DNA from 4 places in the Cobetia sp. SIMBA_158 genome. Region 2 is predicted to be linked to each of the others. Evidence: predicted binding sites of a transcription regulator. Region 2 holds the regulator's gene; each other region holds the start of a gene.
The links. Region 2 encodes sigma-54, which starts transcription at its own class of promoters, with help from an activator protein. Its sites were predicted from a motif close to TGGCACNNNNNTTGCTNT; they were not measured.

Region 1 (2,204 bases), on a different contig from region 2:
GCGAACCGGCGGGGCGTACTGGACGCCGCCATCGGTCCACAGTGCGTTCAAGCCGCGCTCGATACCCAGTGCGGAGCCGGTACCGACGTTGCGCTCGAACATCTGGCCGTAGTTACCGACCTGCTTGATGACCTGGTAGGCCCAGTCAGCCGGCAGCCCCATGGCTTCCCCGTAGTTGCCATCAGCACCGACCAGGCGCGCGACGTTCGGGTTGGTGTCCGACTTCTTCTCTTCGATGTTGTCGGAGCTCAGCCCCATCTCTTCGGCGTTGATCTGGGCGAACAGGGTCCATTTGACGATGTTGAACCACTGGTCATCGCCCTGACGGACGACGGGGCCCAGCGGCTCCTTGGAGATGACTTCCGGCAGCACCATCGCGGACGCCGGATCGGAGAGCTTGATACGCAGCGCGTAGAGCTGGGATTGGTCGGAGGTCAGGACGTCACAACGACCGGCTTCGAAGCCCTTGACGGTCTGGTCGGAGGTATCGAAGACGACCGGCTCGAAGGACATGTCGTTCATGCGGAAATAGTCCGCCAGGTTGAGCTCGGTGGTGGTGCCGGACTGGATGCAGACGGCTGCCCCGTCCAGCTCCTTGGCACTGGAGACGCCCAGGTCCTTGCTGACCATGAAGCCCTGGCCGTCGTAATAGTTCACGCCAGCGAAGTTGAGGCCCAGTGAGGTGTCACGGGTCGCCGTCCAGGTGGTGTTGCGAGACAGGACATCAATCTCGCCGGACTGCAGCGCGGTGAAACGCTCCTTGGCCGTCAGCGGTACATAGCGCACCTTGCTGGCATCGCCCAGCACGGCTGCCGCGACGCCGCGGCAGACGTCGACATCGAGGCCCTGCCAGTTACCGGCGTCATCCGGTGCCGAGAAGCCCGGCAAGCCGGTGCTGACGCCACACTGGACAAAGCCCTTTTCCTTGACGCTATCCAGGGTCGCGGCACTGGCGCCTGTCGCCATGGAGGCGGCCAGGACAGCGGCGCTAGCGATCAGCAGTGGCTTCTTGTTGTTATGCATCGTGATTCCCTCGCGAAAGTCTGGAGTCCGCTCGATCAGCCTCGAGTCAGAAGTGGTGCAATGCATTGCATGGCACCTATCGACAATAGCAAGCCGCGTTCCAATTTCCGCCTATCGCGTGATCCGCTGCGTTCAACGCTGAAAAAAGCGCTAAAACCCAGTGATATAGACCAAAGCCTCGGGGTGGGGCGGCGGATCATTCCGCGCGATTGCCGCGCAGTTAGGCTCATGGCGAGACCAGTTCGCCTCATATCGGTGCAAAATAAAAACGGCCGTTTCATTGCGAAACGGCCGTTGGCGGTGCAGCGATGTGGCGCGAGTGGCAGATTGCGACCAATGTCTCGGTCTGACTGACTCAACGCTTGTTCATCCCATCAGGCACGTTTTCGTGCCTGATGGGGCTTGCTTGCCACCGCAAGGTGCATGCAGATCACTTCTCCAGCAGGCGCTGCATGAAGGGCGGCAGCACCAGGGCGGCGCGATGGCCTTCGACGGTATAGAAGTCACGCGCGAAGGTGGCGGCAGCGGCATCTTCCTCGCGGAAGGACTTCACGTCACAGCCCTTGCCCGCCAGGGTGCAGCTCCACCAGCCGGACGGATACACCGGCTGCGGGAACGGCAGGGTCGCGACGCTATCAAAGCCCGCTTCGCCCATGTCGTTGCGCAGGTCCTTGATGATGGAATCGGTGTGATAGAGCGGAGACTCGCTCTGCTGCACCATCAGGCCGCCCTGCTTGAGGATACGATGGCAGCGCTTGAGGAAGTCGGTCTTGAACAGACCTTCCGCCGGACCGACCGGGTCGGTGGAATCGACGATCAGCACGTCGATGCTCTCGTCGGGGCAGTTGTCGACCCACTTGACGCCATCCTCGAACAGCAGCTCGGCGCGCGGGTCGTCATTGGACTCGACCAGCGCCGGGAAGAATTGCTCGGAGGCACGCGTGACAGCCTGATCGATATCGATCTGGGTGACCTTCTCCACGCCCGGGTGCTTGAGCACCTCACGCAGGGTGCCGCAATCGCCACCGCCGATGATGACGACACGCTTGGGGTCTGCATGAGCGAACAGCGCCGGATGCGACATCATCTCGTGATAGAGGAAGTTGTCACGGTCAGTCAGCATCACGCAGCCGTCCAGCACCATCAGGTTGCCGTAGGTCTCGGTGGCATAGACTTCGAGG
Region 2 (2,204 bases):
ATTCAATTGTAACCCTTTTTGACTACGAGCAAACCCTGATCGGACGCTCTGCAACAGGCTTGACGGCCACCGTCTGGCGATGTTTTCGCACCCTTGCCAGTGGCGTCAGAAGTCGTGAGCGTCTGTACCGACAATGCCCAAGCTTTGCGCAAAGATCAACGCTGCGCTGCATCGTGGCTCAGTGCTTGTCTTCAACTCAGTGAGGGGTGTCGGAGTGGACTTCAAGGGCACGTCTGATGGGTGGTGCGTGAAAGACGCGCAAGAAGGCGGGTTTTCGTCGCCAATCCCTGCATGTACGTCGCCTTTCAGGCGCTTCGATTGCGTGGAGCAAGCGGCGTTCCGGGAGGTTCTCCGGGTGTCATCCAGGTGCAATGCGCGCAAAAGTGACTTTAAAAACATGCGATTGACGGTGAATGACGCTGCCGGAACGGCGGTTTTTTACCGTCATCCTGCGCGCCGTCATGGCCCATGACGGGCAATTGATGAGCGGTTGACGGCATGACAGAGCGTACGACAGGCGTACCGCTACCCGCGAAGTCAGAGGCTGATGAGCGGAAAATCCAGCGCTTGAGGTTGGCGGCGGCTGCCATTGTGGAGGTGAAAGCAGGGCATGGCAGCCGCAGGTGACGCGTCAGGCCAGACGCTTGCGCTCGCTGGAGGAGGGGATGCCCATCGCTTCGCGATACTTGGCCACGGTACGGCGTGCGACCTCGATGCCATCGCTGGCGAGCAGGTCGACCAGCCGCGAGTCGGAGAGAGGCTTGCGGGCCGGCTCTTCCGCGATCAGCTTGCGGATGCGGGCACGAATGGCGGTGCTTGAGTGGGCGTCGCCACTGCCGCTGCCACCGACCTGGCTCGAGAAGAAGAACTTGAGCTCGAAGACGCCGCGTGGGGTGTGGATGTACTTCTGGGTCGTGACCCGCGAGATGGTCGATTCGTGCATCTCGACCACTTCGGCGATGTTGGCCAGAATCAGCGGCTTCATGCCTTCCTCGCCTTGCTCGAGGAAATCGATCTGGCGTGCCATGATCTCGCGGCCGACCTTGAGCAGGGTGTCATTGCGTGATGACAGGCTCTTCATCAGCCAGCGCGCTTCCTGCAGGTTGTCCTTGAGGAAGGTGTTGTCGGCGGACTTGTCGGCACGCTTGATCAGTGCGGCGTATTCCGGCTGGATGCGCAGCTTGGGCAGCGCTTCCGGGTTGAGCTCGACCTGCCAGCCATGGCGGGTATGGCGCACCAGCAGATCTGGGATCACGTAATCGCTGGCGGGCTCGCCCCAAGCGGATGCCGGACGCGGATCGAGCGCACGCACCAGACGAATGACGTGATCCAGCTCGTCATCGTCAAGGCTCAGGCGGCGCTTGAGCAGCTTGCGATCATCGTTGCCCAGTGCCTCGAGGAATTGACGTACCAGGCGGCGCGCCTGCGCCAGCAGCGGCAGGTCATCCGGCAGCAGTGCCAGTTGCAGCAGCAGGCATTCGCGCAGATCACGGGCGAAGACGCCGGTCGGGTCGAACTGCTGCAGACGCAGCAATACCTGCTCGAGTTCGGAGGCCTTGAGGCCGGGCAGGCCCTGGCCGCGCAGGCCATCGACCAGCTCGTCGAGTGACAGGCTCAGATAGCCGGCACCGTCGACGGCATCGATCAGGCTCTCCGCCATCTGGCGTTCACGGCCATCGAGGTCGGTCATCGCCAGCTGCCAGCGCAGGTGGTCCTGCAGGCTCTCGACACTGGTATTGCGATCGAAGTCCGGCCCTTCTTCACTCCCGCTGCCACTGCCGGAGCTGGTCAGGCTACCGGCGTGGTCCTGGTAGAGGTCCGACCAGTCACTGTCGAGGGGGTATTCCTCGGGAATCTCGCTCGAGGAGTCGGCAGTGGAGATCTCGCTTGAATCCTGTGTCTCGACGACATCCAGCGACTCGTAGTCCTCGTCGAGCTCCAACATGGGGTTGGACTCGAGGGCTTGCTGAATCTCCTGACGCAGGTCGAGCGTCGACAGCTGCAGCAGCTGGATCGCTTGCTGGAGCTGCGGCGTCATGGTCAGCGAGGTGCCGAGGCGGAGTTGCAGGGTGGGTTTCATGGAGTCAGTCAATTCACGGCAAAGGAACGTGCTTACTACGCTATACCGTGACTTGGGGCACTGACAAGTGGTTGCCGTGAATATTAAAGCAACTTGCATGCCATGTTTCCACCAAGGTGGTATG
Region 3 (2,204 bases), on a different contig from region 2:
GTTGAGCATCGGCAAGCTGGTGACGGCGGTGGTCGGCGATCGCAGCCACTCGGGAGAGTCGAACGACAAGCACTGAGTCAGAGCCTGCCAAAGCAAACGCCCCTTCACTGGCAGCAGTGAGGGGGCGTTTGCGTTTCGGTCGCGAGGCGCCAGCCAAGGGCAGCTCGCCTGCGGGTCAAAGGGCCGCGAGGCCTTGGGCAAAGACACCGCTGAGGGGTTTCACCTCACCCGCTTGCTTCGTGCGAGCGACAGCGGGCTGGCGCATCAGGGTCAGCAGCAGGTCGCGCCCCGCCAGCAGCGGGTCGACCACCGGCAGGCCGATCTCTGATGCGATGGCATCACGCAGCGGCTCCATCGCAGCGCAGCCCAGCACGATGCTGCCGGCACCGCTGGCTCTGGCGTGTTCACAGCGCTCCAGCAATGGCACGGGGGGAGTGCGCGCCTCGGACAGCGCGAGTACCGGTACGTCACAGGCCAGCAGCGCCTTGCACAGAGGGCGCATCGCATAGCGCTCCAGCAGCTGCTCGGACATCGGCAGCGTGCTGGTCATGCTGGTGACGATGGCAAAGGAGGGGGCCGCCAGCGTGGCCATGTGCATGGCGGCCTGGGCGATGCCGATCACCGGCACGGGGCTCAGTTCGCGTGCGGCCTCGAGGCCGGGGTCACCGAAGCAGGCCAGCAGATAGCCATCGGCGGGCGGAGTCTTCAGCAAGCCCTCACGATCACGGGCGATCAGCGCCAGCAGCGCGACCACCGCCATGGCTTCCTCGACGGCGGTCTCGATGCTGGGGGCGCCATGCTCGGCAGTCAGCACCTCGAGGTGGACGTCCCGGGCGAGCTGCCGTTGCAGCGAGTGCGCCATCTGCTGGCTCATCGCCTGGCTGGTGTTGGGATTGATGACCTTGAGACGCAACATGGCGGGCTCTCTCATGATGGTGGGCTCGTGATGGACTTTCGCGTGACGGGCTTTTTCGTGACGGGCTTTCTCGTGATGGGCTTTCTCGTGACGGCGCGCGCCGGATGCGAGGCTGTGCGAGCGGAGCACACAAAACACGAGCAGCATCCGTGCCAGTCCGGGGGTACCCGCTGTCGCAACGTTCGTTTCATTGGCGGCGCGCTTCAGTGGTGCATATGGCTAATACAGCGGAAGTTGATGGTGCCTGATGTCTCAGGGGTTGCCGCGCGCATGGCATTACTGGCAGGGGTGTTGCGCAGAGCGGGCCCTGGGGAAAACGCTTGGAGATTGAAAATCCGCAACAAGTGTTTCACTGGCACGCTTGTTGATAAGGGGAGGGTATGGCGAGGCATGACGCCTCGTGACTGGCCCATGGCCCACAAGCCCCTCTGGAGACAACAATGACACCCCAGACTCCCCCTGATCTGAGCAACGCGAGCAAGCGGCTCATCAATGAGGACCTCGCCCCCTGCGAGCAGAACTGGAACTGGTACAACATCTTCTCGTTCTGGATGTCCGATGTGCACAGCGTCGGTGGCTACGTCTTTGCCGCCAGTCTGTTCACCCTGGGGTTGGCCAGCTGGCAGATTCTGGTCTCGATGCTGGTCGGCATTCTGGTGGTGCAGGTGTTCGCCAATCTGATCTCGCGGCCCAGCCAGCAGACGGGGGTGCCCTTCCCGGTGGTCTGCCGTCAGTCCTTCGGCATCTATGGTGCCAACATTCCGGCGATCATCCGCGGGCTGATCGCGGTGGTGTGGTACGGCATCCAGACGTATCTGGCGGCGCATGCCTTGATGCTGGTGCTGCTGCGCTACGTGCCGTCGCTGGAAGGGCTGACCGAGACCCAGCTGTTCGGGCTCTCGCAGCTGGGCTGGTACTGCTTCCTGTTCATGTGGGTGCTGCAGGCGCTGGTGTTCTGGTGGGGCATGAATGCGGTGCGGCGCTTCATCGATTTCGCCGGGCCAGCCGTCTATGTGGTGATGTTCGCGCTGGCGGGCTGGATCGTCTGGCAGGCCGGCTGGGACAACATCAGCTTCACGCTGGGCAGCAAGACGCTCTCTGGCAGCGACGCCCTGTGGCAGATGGTGATCGCCGCGGCACTGGTGGCGGGCTACTTCGCGGGTCCGACGCTCAACTTCGGGGACTTCTCGCGCTACTGCGCTACCCCCGGTGATGTGAAACGTGGCAATTTCTGGGGCCTGCCGGTCAACTTCCTGCTGTTTGCCGTCATCACCGTGGTGGTGGTGTC
Region 4 (2,204 bases), on a different contig from region 2:
CATCCGGGCACTGACGCATGATGCTGGCTTCGGCCTGATCGGCACGCTCGAAGGTTTCCACCTCGAGGTCGGGTTGTGCCAGAGCGCGCTCCAGCACCCAGCGAATGGCACGGTCGTCATCGACGATACAGACGCGGGCAGTCTCGCTCATGTGTGATCTCCAGAAGTGCCGGCTAGCGGAATGAGTAATCGGAATTCGGTATGGCCGGGGCGCGAGTCACACTCGATCAGCCCCTGATGCTGGTGCAGGATGCCCTGGGCGATCGACAGCCCGAGCCCTGAGCCTTCGGCGCGCCCCGAGACCATCGGGTAGAACAGCGTCTCGCGCAGGCTCTCCGGAATGCCGGGGCCGTTGTCGATGATCGCCAGCTCGCAGACCAGCCGGTGGCGCTCATGGCCCAGCGTGAACTGACGGCGAGCGCGGGTCCGCAGCGTGATCTCGTAGGGAGCGGCGTCAGGCTGCGGTGAATCGGGCTGTGGCTGCTCATTGAGGGCCTGGGTGGCATTGCGCGCGATGTTGAGCACCGCCTGGATCAGCTGACCTTCGTCGCCGATCACCTCCGGCAGGCTCGGGTCGTAGTCGGCGCTCAAGGTGATGGCGCTGCCTTCCGCCTGCAGCAAGGCCCGCACCCGCTCGGTCACCGCATGCACATTGACCGGCGCCTGCAGCGGCGGCCGGTTCGGCCCGAGCATGCGATCGACCAGATCACGCAGGCGGTCCACCTCCTCGATGATGATGCGCGTGAACTCCACCATCTGCGGTTCGGGCAGGTCACGTTCGAGCAGCTGGGCGGCGCCACGAATGCCGCCGAGCGGATTCTTGACCTCATGCGCGAGACCACGCGTCAGCACCTTGACCGCCTCCTGGCGGGCGATCAGCGCTTCTTCGCGCGAGATCTGCATCAGGCGGTCACGCGGTTCTATCTCGACCAGCAGTTCATTGGCGCTGATGGGCGTCGCGGTGAAATCCACCGTCAGCGCTTCATTGGCCGCGTTGATGATCTCGGCCTCACGCTGGGTGTAGGGGTGCTGCTCCTCCAGCGCCTTGCGCAGCACATTGATCAGGGTGTCATCCAGCCCGGTCATGTTGTCGGGCGTACTGCCCTTCACGCGCACCAGACTCACCGCCAGCAGCGTCTCCGCGGCGGGATTCATCCAGACCATCTGCAGCTGTGAGTCCAGCACCACCACGGCAGTGTTCAGGTGTTCGAGCAGTCGTTGATGCATGGGTTTGTTCGCCATCTGCAGTACGTCTCCCTGTTCTGCAATAACCGCGCCAGTCTGGTGCAGGCACCGAGAACACGGCGTCCGATGCTGTGCAACCATTTCTGGCCCCTCATATTGGCACCAAAATGGTGCAGACGAAAAATCGCGCTCGAACTCGCGTTGCCTCGCTTCACCGCCAGGCGGCCCGACATCGACTGTCCCAGACACGAAAAAGCCGCCCGAAGGCGGCCTGTCAGCGAAGGAGAAACGCGCGAAGAAAAAGGCCGCCCAGACGCTGCTAGCCACCGCCAGCATTGGCAGGGTTGTTGGGGTTGCGAGGCAGATTGACGCTGGCGCGCTGCACATAGACCACCTTCGGCTCGCTGGTCTGGCGCACGCGGCCGGTGGAATCCAGCAACTCCGCCTGGATGACATGCTTGCCACGCTCCAGCGCCGGCACCATGAAGACGGTGCTGTGCATGGCGGATTGAGACGGCGCACCGTCCACGGTCACGCGCACCTTGTCTTCCGGGCGCAGCTTGGGCTCGATCCCCAGGCGCACCGCCAGATTGCCCGCCTGCCCGGTCTGCAGCGTCTCCTCGTTGGACGGGCTCTGGATGGTGAAGGTGGTATAGCCACGGAAGGCCACATCCACCGCAGGCGCCCGGGTGCGGGTGCTCTCGCTGGATGAGGAAGAACTCACGCGCGACGGCGTGCTGCGCCGCGGCGGCAGGGATTCCGTCGACGGCACCACGCTGAGCGGCGTCAGCTGCACCTTGCTGCCGCCCGCAGGCTGATCACTGAAGACCACGTTGCCGTTGGCATCGACGTGACGATAGACCTGGGCCGCCTGAAGATCGAACGACAGGCTCGACAGCATCAGCGTCGCTGCCAGCAGCAGGCACTGCAGTGGCTCGGGGCGCGCTGCAGGCAGTGCACGCGAGTCAGTCGCGGGGTTCGCGACGCGCAGGGAGGATACGAAGGGCCACATCCGAAGA

Region 1: a site for sigma-54 is predicted at 1,109-1,126, ahead of R2R70_RS09935 (amino acid ABC transporter substrate-binding protein). Genes of this name have one in related genera too.
Region 3: a site for sigma-54 is predicted at 1,270-1,287, ahead of R2R70_RS10790 (NCS1 family nucleobase:cation symporter-1). Genes of this name have one in related genera too.
Region 4: a site for sigma-54 is predicted at 1,262-1,279, ahead of glnL (nitrogen regulation protein NR(II)). Genes of this name have one in related genera too.

What each region holds. Positions count from the first base shown of each region.
Region 1 covers NZ_JAWJYL010000005.1:130,033-132,236, forward strand. Annotated here, with positions in the region: gene R2R70_RS09935 (amino acid ABC transporter substrate-binding protein) at 1-1,023, opposite strand, end outside; gene speE (polyamine aminopropyltransferase) at 1,454-2,204, opposite strand, start outside.
Region 2 covers NZ_JAWJYL010000001.1:59,109-61,312, forward strand. Annotated here, with positions in the region: gene R2R70_RS00250 (RNA polymerase factor sigma-54) at 632-2,080, opposite strand.
Region 3 covers NZ_JAWJYL010000005.1:328,535-330,738, forward strand. Annotated here, with positions in the region: gene R2R70_RS10780 (cation:proton antiporter) at 1-76, shown strand, start outside; gene R2R70_RS10785 (aspartate/glutamate racemase family protein) at 176-931, opposite strand; gene R2R70_RS10790 (NCS1 family nucleobase:cation symporter-1) at 1,357-2,204, shown strand, end outside.
Region 4 covers NZ_JAWJYL010000005.1:308,574-310,777, reverse strand. Annotated here, with positions in the region: gene ntrC (nitrogen regulation protein NR(I)) at 1-151, opposite strand, end outside; gene glnL (nitrogen regulation protein NR(II)) at 148-1,242, opposite strand; gene R2R70_RS10705 (DUF4124 domain-containing protein) at 1,505-2,197, opposite strand.